DNA from 3 places in the Terribacillus jepli genome. Region 1 is predicted to be linked to each of the others. Evidence: predicted binding sites of a transcription regulator. Region 1 holds the regulator's gene; each other region holds the start of a gene.

Region 1 (4,646 bases):
TGGAGAAGTTCTCTTCCTTCGCTAAGAGCGTCTTGTTGGAACCAGCAAGGTCGGCACTTCCGCCAAACAAAGCTGGCACAGTATCGGCAATGGCATTCAATACCTTTCCGGAAGCAGAACGAGTGGCAATTGCATCTTTGCCTTCCTCGTACGTCGGAAGCGCATCCGCCCATCCTTCCGGAAGTTCACCTTTGATTGCAGCAGACAGTTCTCTTGCAAGCTCAGGATGCGCTTCTTCATACTTCGCAAATAGCTCGTTCCAGGCACTTTCAGCTTCGGCGCCATTTTTGACTACTTTCTCTTCGAAATCTGCATAAACCTCTTCCGGGACGTGGAAGTCTTCATGTTCCCACTTATAATATTCCTTCGTAAGTTTTACTTCATCAACACCCAGCGGCGCACCATGCGAAGCACTTTTCGCTGACTTGTTCGGAGAGCCGTAACCAATGACAGTTTTCACTTCAATCAAAGTAGGCTGTGTTGTATTCGCTTTCGCTTCTTTGATAGCTTCACGAATTGCATCCACATTCGTGCCTTCCTCGACACGAATCACTTGCCAGCCGTATGCTTTGAAGCGGTCTTCCACATTCTCAGAGAAACTGTGATGAAGATCGCCATCGAGCGAGATATCATTTGAATCATACAGGACGATCAGCTTGTCCAAGCCAAGATGGCCCGCAAGTGATGCTGTCTCATGGGAAATACCTTCCATCAAGTCACCATCACCGCAAATGGCATATGTGTAGTGATCCACAACCGGGAAGCCCTCTTTATTATACTTCGCTGCAAGATGCGCTTCAGCCATTGCCATACCGGTAGCCATCGCGATACCTTGTCCCAGCGGACCAGTTGTTGCCTCGACACCATCCGTATGATGGACTTCCGGATGACCTGGTGTACGGGAGCCGAATTGACGGAATGATTTCAAATCATCGATGGATACTTTGTATCCAGATAAATGCAAGAGGGAATACAAGAGCATGGAACCATGTCCGGCAGACAAAACGAAACGATCCCGGTTGAACCAGTGGGAATTCTTCGGATTGTGAGCCATGAAATCGGTGAAAAGCGTATACGCCATCGGTGCAGCACCCATCGGCATACCTGGATGGCCGGAATTAGCTGCTTCGATTGCATCGATCGATAACGTACGAATTGTATTGATTGAAAGCAATTCTGTTGTCTGAACCATGTGAACATCCCTTTCATCTAGCAAATTATGTACTCTTGTTCATCCTATACCGAAATGCTCTGATAGACAAGGATTTATACATAGAAAAAGAAGGGAATGGCTGAGCATGAAGCCAGCCTCCCCTTCTTATTTATCGTCCCGCATTTTCTTCACTTTATCCGGTGTAACATCGTTTCCTTCCGGATCGATGATCGTCATCGTCTTGAATTGGTTCTTGAACGAAGAGCGGACATTCTTCAAATATTCCTGTCTAAGTTCCTTCTGCTCTTTCTGTTCGCCAAGGCTAAGTCCTTCTGTTTTCGCTTTATGTGCCAACGCGTTGATGCGCGCCAATTTTTCTTTGGATATCATTTGTGTATGCTCCTTTAAGCATTAAAGTTCATACACACTATGTTACCTGCTGATGTCCTCCGATTCAAGCGAAAGATATTCCTGATACCTCCTATGTACGGTTGCCTTCGATACACGGAACCCCATACCGCGAAGAACAGAGCTGATTTCCTGGAAAGTGAGCTTGTTGTTTCGCAGCCTGACCACCTCTTGGATCGGAAAGTCAATCCTCTCCCTGCCCGGTGCCGCCTGCTGGTTGCTCAAATTCTTACTCGGATCATAGCCCGCTTCAATCGCCCGTCTCATGCCCCGTTTTATCTTCATATTATGAATTTTCCTCTGGTACTCCTCGACAATACCGACAATCTGGAGCACCATACCATCCGATTCAGAAAGCTGGAATTCGCCATGCTGACTCAACGTATAGACTTTGACCTCAAGCTTTTGCAGGTGATGGAATAATGCAATTTTGGTATTCCCTCTGCCGAGTCTTGTTTCATCCTGGATAAGAAGGCAATCTGCTTCACCTGCTGTAAATAGATCCAGCATGCGAAAGATACCCGGCCGTTCGATTTCATAACCGCTCTGTCTCTCTTCTACGATATCGATGACCTCTATGTCGGAAGAAGCAGCAAGACTCATGAGCTCTTCACGCTGTCGCTCAATGGAACTTGCCTGCTCGTCCTTTTCTGTACTGACTCTGCAATAGATGACTGCTTTCATTGATGTACCCTCTCACTTCAGCTAATTAGACACTCATAATGAGTGTAAAGTATAAGAAGAAAAGCGTGAAGCCGAAAAGCACATAATAGAATAGATCTGATTTCGCTAGTTTTTTGAACATGGTAGACCCCTCCGCGTTTTAAGAACGTGCGTTCTCTTTGTTAATTCCATTATATACGAACATAGGTTCTAGTCAAGGCTTTTTTTCGAACGGATGTTTGTATATTGAAATCTGTCATGGTATACTGTATGTAATAAAAATATATGCACGGGGTGTTCGATACATGATGAAACTATCGAAAAGACAGGAAGCGATTCTAGCATACATAAAGGAACAGGTACTCGATAAAGGCTACCCGCCATCCGTCAGGGAAATTGGGGAGGCAGTCGGCCTGGCATCCAGCTCCACGGTACATGGCCATCTTTCCAGACTGGAGAAAAAAGGGCTGATTCGGCGCGACCCTACCAAACCGCGTGCCATCGAGGTCCTATCATTAGATAACGAAGAACAGACTGAAATCCCCCGCGGCGAGGCAAATTATGCGCCGGTCATCGGGAAAGTGACGGCAGGTATTCCAATCACCGCCGTAGAGAATATCGAAGAATACGTACCGGTACCAAGCCATCTGGTCGGTCCGGATGACAATATTTTCGTTCTAGTCATTGTCGGGGAGAGTATGATCGAAGCCGGCATTCTGGATGGGGACATGGTCATCGTCAAACAACAGCAGACAGCTCAAAACGGTGAAATCGTCGTAGCGATGACAGAGGACAATGAAGCGACGGTGAAGCGGTTCTTCAAGGAAGAGAACCAGATCCGCCTGCAGCCGGAGAACAGTACGATGGAACCTATCATCCTGGATAATGTTAGCATTCTTGGAAAAGTAATCGGTTTATATCGATCCATTCAATAAAAAATCGGCATCTGCCGATTTTTTTTCATAGAATTTACACACTTTCCGCCTTCTTTCGACACATTTTTTGGGTATATTAGAATATGCTTTTACCAAAAGCTAGAAAGCGGGTGGAATCGTGAAGCTATTTTACAAGCTTGTGTGCAAAATACGAGGCCGTCATAAGATTGATAGTGTTACTGATTCATGCAAATGCGGATATACTAGGAGTTACCGCAGGGAACAACACAGTATGGACGATTATTATCTTAAAGAACGTTAAGTACAGTGAGGAAATAAGAGCTTGCCTATGCGGCAAGCTCCTCTTTTGAATGATGGGTTTCTTTTTTAGTTTCTTGCGTTAAGCAAGGCAAACTTATCAATCCGTTATTAAATGATCAATCTTGGCTGGGTTCTTTCTTTTCCTGAATTCACCCGCAGCCATACCGACTGCTTTCCGAAAAACTTTATTAAAATAATTTGCGTTTGAATACCCTACCCTATCAGCAATCTCTGTGATGGATAATCTTGTTGTCATAAGCAAATCAACCGCTTTTTGAACCCTTATTTTAGTGAGATATTTGATTGGTGTTGTATCAAGCTGCTCTTGAAAATGCTTGACTAAGTAATATTTGGAATAACCTGATACTGCAGCGATATCACTCAATGTAAGGGGCTCAGCATAATGTGACTGCATATAAGATAAGGTTTTTGTAATTTGATCAGAAAGATCTTTCTTATGATTTTCCATGTCTCTTACAAATCGATAACACTCCATGATATATTCATAAGCGCTGGCGGATGCTAGATAACTATCTGTAATTTTATTCTCGATCGTATCCTGGTATATTCCCAACAATAGCTGAATCAGTTTTGATTCTGGAGAAATTTTCAGGACGGGACCGTTATTTTCTAAGATATAACGCCAGCATTCCATTGCTTTGCGGCCAACCAAGGTAATGAAGATGAATTCCCATCCATCACTGTCCTTTGGGAGATAATAACGATGCTCACTCGGAATTTCAACAAGAAATGCTTCCCCTGCTTTTAACGAATAACATTTCCCATCAATCTCAAGATTTCCCGTGCCTGATAACGTGTACTGAAATACATACGTGCCAATATCCTGTCTTTTCAATCCATCCCAATCATAGCTCATATCCGGGCTTTTTTTATCTCTGCCGAGCAAGAAAATGTTTGCTGTTTCGTCCATTCCCGCATCCTGAAAATGAAAGCCATAGACACCATAACCTTCTATCTTATCTCTTTGACTTGTATGGATGATTATCTCCCCCTTAACCTTCAGTTTATATCAGCGTACACAAAAAAACGACCGGTATAACAATTGGTCGCTTTTTCAACTCCATCTCCACTATTACTTAACCTTTGACACTTCCAGCTGCTAATCCTTCAATGAAGAAACGCTGCAAGAGCAAAAACAAGATGACCATCGGCAAAGATGCAACGAGTGCTGCCGCACCGACAAGGCCCAACTGGCTTGTATTTTG
Region 2 (4,646 bases), on a different contig from region 1:
AGTTTATAAGTCCGCCTGTTTTCCAAACCGAGACTGTATTTGGCAAAATGCTGATACGAACACCGGTAGTATGTTTCCAAGCGTGAGACACTTGCTTTCACCTTTTTCGGGAAAAGCTGTTCCTTTGTCTCTTCTGCCAAGTCTTCTGTCTCATTTCGATAAAAGAGGCTTTGCAGAATCCTTCCTGTCAGTTCCTCCTCGCTTTCATGGCGAATGAACCAATTCAGCACGCTATCCCAGATCGGATGGACCGGATAGCTGCGCATTTTACGCGCAAGCTGTGTCGTAAGCGCCGATCGGCTCTGATCGATCGTCGCCACAAAACGTGCAGTTTCCAGACTATCTTCCGGATCCTGGAGCATACGTTCGTCACAACACCAAACGAATAGATCCTTCATGCGCTGCACGAGGTTAGACGCCATTTTTGCCTTTCCTTCCTGATCACTGATCGGATAGCTTACCCACAGCCGCTCACTTGCCGCTGTGAAAGCAAGGTACATATAAAAGCTTTCATCCAGCAGCTGACGTTTACCCCCAGCTGCAAGCTGCAAGCCGTACACTGCCAGCATTTCCCTATCCTCTTCACTGATGAGTCCGTCAGGCTTTGGCTTCATCGGCCACACACCTTCATTGACTCCTAGCAGGAACGCACATTTCAACCCGCTCACCTTGCTGTGATCGATCGTTCCGACAATCACCTGATCCAGACTGGGCGGGATATGGGCAAATTCCAGCGATTCGAATCCGGTCTCCATCGTGTGACGGAAAACTTGCAGGGAAACACGCTCCTGTCCGACTATCTCCACGGCTTCATCCAACAGCTGAAGCACTGCGTCCCAGACCTGATCTTGTTCCCTTGCTCTCTCCAATTCACCGCGCTCGTCGAAAATGACTTGCATCTCCTCAAGGCGCTGCGGAACTTTCAGCTGCTCCAGCCAATCATAGACTGCAATCGAGCGTTCACGGAATGTCTTGCCTTCCCGCAGCTTCCGATCGAATCTCTTCATCGCATCCGCCACTTGACGGCGATAATGATTGATCCGTTTTTGCGTTTCCCGTTCCTTATCAGTCTGCCGCGTCGCTTCAAAGCCGCGGAAGCGCTGGAAGATCCAATCTTCTTTTTGCAGCCAGCGATCCCTGGAGCGGATGCCGTATTCCAGGCAATAATTCTCCAATTCATCTATCGCTTCTTCTGTCAGCGGATAAGCTTCATCACTCGATGGGATGAAGCCGGTTTTCAAGACGCGGAACACAGCTTCATAACGCCAATTCCCATCGACGACTTCCATTCCGGAACGGATCAGTTCCAGCAGCGGATGGTGGATCATCGGCTTTTTCTGGTCGATGAATACCGGGATATGATAATCCGCAAACACGGTTTCGATCAGCTCATGGTATACATCAGCCTGTCTTAAAAGCAGCGCGATGTCCTGATAACGGTAGCCTTTCTCCCGTACAAGCGTGACGATTTCCTGCGCCACACCTTCGACCTCCGCCCTCGGGTGGACTGCCTGCGCCAGCGTGATCGGCACTTCTCCTTTCAATGATGGTGCCGGGCGTGTTTCCAAATGCTCCTCCAAATGCAAGAAGGCAGGATTATGACCGAAACGTCCATCCTCGGGACTCAGCTGCTCGATAGAGGTAATCGGCACATTTCGCTCCTGTGCTGTCTGTTTGATTTGCAGAAAGGTGTCATGTGTGCGTGCAAACAAATCAAGCTCATCGACATCCTGGCGGTTTGCCCCATCCAAAGTAAGCGTCACTGTCACTTGGTCCGCTTCTGTCATCAGTGCACCGATAACCTCCAGCTCCTGCGGGGTGAATTGATGGAAACCATCCAGATAGATCTCCGATCCTTTGACAGAACGCGACAGCGGGATTTTGGATGCCAATATATGCAGCTGATCCTCGCTGTCAATATATTTATCTCGTAAAAGCGCAGTCAGGCGATCGTAAATATAACTGATATCCTCCAGCTTATCCCGAAGCGTACGTTCAGGGGAATGCTGCTGTTGAAACTGCTCCATTTCCTGTATCTGGGCATGGAGAAGCTCCGGTGTAACACGATATCGCTTCAGCTCTGTGATCATGCTTTCCAGCTGCCCCATAAAACCATTCTTCTCGATTGCTTTTTGGAAGACATTCCAGTCGGATTTACGTTCCTCGGTGATTTTCCGGAGCATCATCTGGATACCGGTCGAGGTGATGAACTGCTTGGTCGCACCGCCTGTCTCCTGCAAAATATACCAAGCCAGCCGCGACAGGCTGTACACCTGTGCACGGATGCTGCCTTCCACACCTGTTTGCCTGATAAGCGCCTGTTCTTGCTGGAACGTCATCTGATCCGGAACGAGATAAAAAATATTCGGTCCCATTGGATCATCCTTCAATTTGGCTGCTATCTCATCCAGGCAGGCCCGGCTTTTCCCTGCTCCGGACCGACCGATGATAAAACGTACCCCCATGTTAAACTTCACTCCTGTCTCCCAAACTAGTAATCTTATTTTATCATGTTCCCCGGTTGAAAGGAAAACAGATACGCACATTTGTTCGCTTGCATATATTGGAAAAGCCCCTTATCCAAGATAAGGAGCTAAGCGCCAAGTCCGGATGCGGACATCGGCCAGAATTGGGCGTCAACTTTCCCGACTACCTGCTCGATCGGAATGAAACCGAATGAGCGGCTGTCCAGGCTGTCCCTGCGATTATCACCCATGACAAACAGCATTCCTTCCGGTACTGTTGTCCGCCCGGTGACATCTTCCAATGTAAAATCATACGTCAATTGGCCCTCGACATCATCGCGATAGTCCTCCAAATAATGTTCCGGCCTGTATTCCCCATTTACAAACAGCCTGTCATTTCTGACCTCCAGTGAATCGCCTGGCATTCCGATGACACGTTTCACGTAATCTTCATCTTCTGTAGCGTGGAACACAATGACATCGAAACGCTGGATACTGCTTGCATCATCCATGAACTTGTTCACCATCAAAAAATTGCCATCCTGCAAAGTCGGCTCCATCGACTCTCCTTCCACTCTGTAATCCGCAAAAATCAATTCTTTGAAACAGAAGAGCACAAGCACGATGCCGACAAGCAGGAAAACATGCTTCCAGCGTATTTTGTTTTTCATATGTGCTTTCCTCCGGTGTAGGTGTTTTGCAACACCTTTACCCCGGCTTGGATGGCTTTAATCCTTATCCGACCGCTCCATCTTCCCGTTTTTCTTTTTCAGCCTTCCCTCGACGTACTTTCCTATCATCCAAAACAGGATGATTGCCACAGCAACAATGACAGTCTTTATCGGATTTTCCGCAAATGACGTCAGGCTGTCCCCTACGAAAGCTATCGAGAAAATCATCAGTGCCTTCCCTAGGAATACAGCGAGCGCAAATTGCTGCAGACTGATTTTTGATAGCCCAGCGACGACATTGATGATAGCCGACGGGGAAAATGGGAAGCATAACAAAATGAATAGCGGGCCAAAACCATGACGATCCAGCCACTCTGTTATTCTCTTTACTTGCTTGTTGTGGCGCAACCAATTGATCATGCGTGTGTGGCGGTACCTTCGGATCAGCCAAAAGACCGTGATTGCCCCAAGTGACGTACCCACCCACGAATAAAGGAAGCCCCATAGCAGGCCATAAGCCACTGTATTCGTAAGTACGAATACAACAAGCGGCAGAAACGGCAGGAAAGCTTCCAAGTAAGGAAGCAATATGCCGGGTATAGGACCCAGATTTTCATATCGATCAAGCAGGGACTTGACATAATCGTCCCATGTTCCGTTGCGGAACATTTCCAGCAAATCGTTCCATCCAAAACCTAAGACCATCTAACCATTCTCCTATTCCCAGCAAAAAACATCTTTTTACCATTTTAAACAAAAAAGCCCGAGCCTGCAAAGTCCGACAGGATGACCCCTTCTTTTCCTGCATTTGGTTAGTAATTTATAAATTACCTGTACTATCCTGTTTTCACTTTGCATAGCAATAGGATATAATAGAACGCACGTTCGCGTTAGGAGGAAAGGCATATGCGTTGTCTTAGTGAGTCGGAATATAAGCTGGGATCCCGGTTTCTGTTTCTATCCATGGCCATTGTTGTCCTGCAGCAAGATATCCGGATTGTGGAAGAGGGAAAGCACAAGATAAAAGCGCATCTGTTACATACATTACAAGCAATGGAGAAAACCGCATTGGAGGAGCGCCGTCAGCTGCGCATCGAGCTCCGCCGGCACAATATGCAGATTGTAACGACGGAGAAAAACGACGCGTTCACCACCTTTTTGTTCATCACGAAGGAATGTGAGGAAAAGCGCAACTATTTCAACCCGGCTATACGGAAGAAAGTCGAGGCTATCCTGATGGAACTCACCCAAAAGGCTCCGCAATCTGATCCCCGCCATACTTCCACAAATGCCTGATTCGCTTATCCAGAAGAAAACGATACTGGGCAGTGCGCTGGACCTGATTCATCATCGATCCATACGACACGTCCAAGGTAAGTGTGTGGCCATTTTTGAAGGTAAGGTTTGTGCACTGATGGGCTGCGGCTTCGATCCGCTTGATGTGGGAATGTGAAATCCAAGAGCATGTATGGGAGAGCGGGGAGGAAGTAGGAAAGAAGTACATACCGCT
Region 3 (4,646 bases), 150 kb from region 1:
TCAAGAAGATGGATTCTGCTCCAAGTTCCCGGAAATCGATGGTCTGGGCTTTATGATAAGGACCGAAAGCGGTCATTTGTAAAGTGATGGCACGCATATCAGCTTCTCCTCTCTTGCTCGACCAGTCGCTGGATGATTGCTTCCATATGTTTCTGGCGGTGTTCCGGTATAGCCTCACCTTTCATTTCCTCATAAAAGGCGGCAAAAAGCTGCATATGTGACATGCGTTGTTTTTCTTTGATTTGTTTGATATCGGACATGCTGCTTGCCCCAGTCTTTGCTTTGCGTTCCAACCGCAGGATGTTCGGATAAAGCTTGCGAAGTTTACCCATTGGATCCAGCAGCTGTCCATCATCCAACATTCTGATATGCAGGTAGTCGTCTTTGCTTCCTGCCGTCCCTTCCATTAACTCATCAAAATAACCTTCTACGATGCGCATATCACGTTTGGGGATTAGGTCTATCTTCTCGAATGAACGAAATCCGGCAGCGTCCAGTTCCACCATCGTAACCGATTTTTTATGGGTCGCTTCCGAAAATGAATATTTAAGCGGTGAACCGCTGTAACGGATATGATCACTGCCGATTCGCTGTGCTTGATGCAGATGTCCGAAAGCTGCGTAGGTGAATGGTTCGAAAAGAGCTGCATCCACATACGGACTTCCTCCGATCATCGACAACCGCTCTTCCGAGTCGGATTCCATACCTCCGGCAAGGAAGGCATGTCCAACAAATACATGTCTTTCAGTCATATCGTACGTATCGGTAATGTAGGTAACGATGCGTTCCATTGCCCGCTGGTGGGTCGTGATGCTCTCATCGTCGAAAAATGCCCGTACATCAGCTGGTTCCGTATACGGGATAAGATGAAAACGTACAGGGCCATGCTCATCTTCCAAGGTGACGGGCTGCATTCCCTGCCGCAGCTTCGTTTCGATGAATAGCTTGCTCGCTCTGAACAGCTGACTGCCAAAATCAAGACGATCCGGACTGTCGTGATTGCCGCTGATCGACAATACTGGAATTTCCTTCTCGCCGACCAGCCAGTTCCATGTATCGTTCAGCAACTCCACTGCATCACGCGGCGGAATCGCCCTATCATATAAATCGCCTGCTACGATGACCGCATCAGGCTGTTCTCTATCAATTATCACTTTGATCTGCTCCAAAATGAAGGCCTGATCTTCTGTCATATGTACGCTGTTGACAATCTTACCAAGATGCCAGTCAGCGGTATGCAATAGTTTCATACATATTCCTCCTGCTATTATTCTAGCATGATTTGTAAAGGGGTGGTATGGGAAGAACGGGTAGAATCCATCAGTCTTGCTTGTTTCTGTGAAAAGGGCATTTGAGAGGAGAGGTATTGTCATCATGAAGAAAATATTGCTTCCATTCATGATTATCGGGGTGGCCGTATGCATTCAAATCTGGATGGATGTCACTATCATCGTAGGCAATTATACGTGATCTTATTTTCCGTTTGATACCGGCGGCTTTGGATTTCGATTCGAATTCCTTCAGCACCCATCTGGGTGTGACGGCAAGCATCATGCATGGGAAATTCCGGCTTTTCTTTTGCTGATGCGCAGGCGTTGCACAATACATGAAGTATTTCTCCCCTCCGAAACAATACTCCCACAACGCATTTTCAGGACTTTCAGGGATATCGTTCGGCCAGCTGGCTGGATCATAGGCCGTTGTCCTGCTGAGCAAGTCCCAGTAAATATGAAAATAAGAAGGCACATCCAGGCCAAGCTCCTTCTGCTTTGTTGTATCAAAGAAAACAATCAGGGAAGTATAAGCACCGAACTCCTTTGATTGCTGTCCATATATATGCAATAAATCAGCCAGCTGTCTGGCTGTGTCTTTTGTAGCCGGATCGCCCGCAAAACCAAAGCGGAACTGCCCTAGCCGGTGTCCGACTGTAGCCGGTATACAAGGGAATCTGGATTGCTGGTCGGATAATTCATGCTGAAAGGCAAGCAGTGCTTCTCGCTGCCATGAAGCCTCTGGGTAATGAAGGGCATTGGTCCCATCGGACAAAATCGCCATCGTATGTTCTCCTTTTCCTAGGTTCCCTAGCAGTCTATTCAGGAAGGAGATAGTGGGTGAATGACAGGAATCAAGATGACATGCGCCACGTGTGTTGCCGTTTGATTGGCTGAATGGCAAGGATCCGGTCCATCCGGAAAGTACGAAGCTGCTTTCGTAAATAGCAATAACCTGTCACGGATGCTTCATTGATCTTTTCAATTTTGACCTGACGTTTCGTCAAGGAGCCATCTTTCGCCATATAAATCATCATAACCTGCTGCTCCACAAATCTTATCCACGATGCTCTGTCCATTTGGATCCCTGCTTTCTTTGCCGAGTTTATATAAATATTATAATCGAACATACGTTCTTTGTCACTTGAAAAAGAACGTACGTTCGATTATGCTGTTAACAGGAGGAATGAGCTATGGTGAATGATCGGGGCAAGATCAAATGGACATCTTTAATGCTGCCGGAGCATGTGGAAATGCTGCAGCACATGGGACGGGAAATCGGCAAGGCAAAGCCGCCGATCATGGATGAGCAGCAGCTGGAAGAGCTTGAGCAGAAGGTGCGGGATATCGAGGTGGGGAAAACGAAGATCCGTATACTGTATAGAAAAGGGCAACAAGTAGAAACTGCTCTTGGAGTCGTGATTAGTCTGGAACAATCCGAACAATATTTGCTCTTGGATACACATGATTCCTTATATCCGATTCGCATACCGTTCCATCATATAATGGATATTTCATTGCATTAGAAAAGCCGCTCACATTAGGAGCGGCTTTTTGTATCATGCGACTTTAGCGTACCATGCTTTCTGAAGCAGCTTCATCGGAACGATAAGTTTTTGTGTCCAATTCACCAAGTGTCCGGCTTGTCACCAACCCTGATACCATGGATCCACTTACATTCAGCGCTGTTCGGCCCATATCGATCAGCGGCTCGATCGATATCAATACACCTGCCAAAGCAACTGGCAAATTCATCGTAGATAGAACGATCAAAGAGGCAAACGTAGCGCCCCCTCCGACACCGGCAACACCGAATGAACTGATCATGACGACGACGATCAAAGTCGCAATGAATGACGGAGATAGCGGATTGATACCTTGGGTAGGCGCAATCATGACTGCGAGCATTGCTGGATAAATACCGGCACAGCCGTTTTGTCCGATAGTGATCCCAAAGGATGCCGAGAAGTTGGCGATCGATTCAGGTACACCTAATTTATTCCTTTGTGCCTCGACGTTCAGCGGCAAGGTTCCCGCACTGGTACGGGAAGTAAAGGCAAATGCCAGGACTGGCATGATCTTTTTGACATATTGTTTCGGACTGAGCCCCATTATAGTAAGAATGAGCAAGTGGACAAGGAACATGGCAATCAGCGCAGCATAAGAGGCGATAACAAATTTACCCAATGTCGCGATTGCTTGAAAGTCGCTCCCTGCAACCGTTTTTGCCATCAAAGCAAGAATTCCGTAAGGTGTCAGACGCAATACCAATGTAACAATGCGCATGACAAGACTATGCAAGGATTCAATCATTTTTTGGAAGAATGCAGCTTGCTCCGGACTCTTCCTCTTTATTCCCAAGTAGGCCACACCTACAAATGCTGCAAATATAACGACTGCAATCGTAGAAGTAGCTCGTGCACCAGTCAGATCCAAGAATGGATTTGCTGGCAGGAATTCCAATACTTTTTGCGGAATGGTTGTGCTTTGTACTTCTGTCAAGCTAGTTTCCAATTCTTCTCCACGTGTCATCTCGGCATCACCTGCTGCAACATCGATTGCTTTTAAGTCGAACCCTGCAGCTGCCGCGATGCCGATAGCTGCAGCAATGGCTGTCGTCACCATCAGAGTTCCGATGACAAGACCGCTTATCTTACCGATATTCGATGATTTCTCGAGTCTGGTAAACGCAGCTACAATCGAAATGAAGACAAGTGGCATGACGATCATTTGCAATAGCTTCACATAACCGCTTCCCACCAAACCGAACCAGTCATTTGTCATGACAATGGTTTCGGAAGCCGGCTCATAAATCAACTGCAGTACGATTCCGAGTATGATACCGAGTCCCAATCCAGTCAGCACACGCTTGGAAAAGGAAACATGCTTCTTTTGCATATAAAAGAGCACGCTCAATAAAGCTAATAAAAAAATAATGTTCACAAAAGTGAATAAGTTCAAGTTAATCATCCTCCTTCTTATATTCTACAATTCCTATTAACTTAGTATGAATAGAACCTATACACCATAGCACGTTGGAAGGATTATGTAAATATTAAAGATGGGGTAGCGTCAGGAAAATGCAGATTTACAACAACGATAAGGAAAGTCCAGATTAAAAAGCCCAACTTCTCTACAAATCAAAATAGAGAAATTGAGCTTTTCAGTTACTTTATTTATTTATTGAATTCATTAACTGGAAGAAGTATTCAGGTTTATGAGTCTTATTTAGGTTATACCATGAATGTAATGCATCCGGTGTAAATACATCTATTTTTTTCAGTACCTCCATTGCAAATTCCAGAGGAGCTATTCCTGATGCAGTAACTAAATTCGCATCAGATACCGCAGATCCCAAATCATAGAACTTTTCTC

What was found. Region 1 encodes LexA, which represses DNA repair genes until DNA is damaged. Its sites were predicted from a motif close to CGAACATATGTTCG; they were not measured.
Region 2: a site for LexA is predicted at 2,540-2,553, ahead of addB (helicase-exonuclease AddAB subunit AddB). Genes of this name have one in related genera too.
Region 3: a site for LexA is predicted at 2,395-2,408, ahead of AB1K91_RS06295 (YolD-like family protein). Genes of this name have one in related genera too.

Annotation. Positions count from the first base shown of each region.
Region 1 covers NZ_JBFEGH010000004.1:241,070-245,715, forward strand. The annotation lists gene tkt (transketolase) at 1-1,192, opposite strand, end outside; gene AB1K91_RS07005 (DUF896 domain-containing protein) at 1,319-1,543, opposite strand; gene AB1K91_RS07010 (YneB family resolvase-like protein) at 1,586-2,245, opposite strand; gene lexA (transcriptional repressor LexA) at 2,530-3,159, shown strand; gene AB1K91_RS07020 (helix-turn-helix domain-containing protein) at 3,518-4,351, opposite strand; gene AB1K91_RS07025 (carbohydrate ABC transporter permease) at 4,518-4,646, opposite strand, start outside.
Region 2 covers NZ_JBFEGH010000003.1:222,573-227,218, reverse strand. The annotation lists gene addB (helicase-exonuclease AddAB subunit AddB) at 1-2,465, opposite strand, end outside; gene lepB (signal peptidase I) at 2,594-3,136, opposite strand; gene AB1K91_RS05410 (TVP38/TMEM64 family protein) at 3,194-3,841, opposite strand; gene AB1K91_RS05405 (YhjD family protein) at 4,043-4,432, shown strand; gene AB1K91_RS05400 (competence protein ComK) at 4,380-4,646, opposite strand, start outside.
Region 3 covers NZ_JBFEGH010000004.1:89,033-93,678, reverse strand. The annotation lists gene AB1K91_RS06315 (AAA family ATPase) at 1-97, opposite strand, end outside; gene AB1K91_RS06310 (exonuclease SbcCD subunit D) at 99-1,250, opposite strand; gene AB1K91_RS06305 (YqcI/YcgG family protein) at 1,321-2,055, opposite strand; gene AB1K91_RS06300 (WYL domain-containing protein) at 2,126-2,350, opposite strand; gene AB1K91_RS06295 (YolD-like family protein) at 2,465-2,797, shown strand; gene AB1K91_RS06290 (L-cystine transporter) at 2,841-4,241, opposite strand; gene AB1K91_RS06285 (type 1 glutamine amidotransferase family protein) at 4,444-4,646, opposite strand, start outside.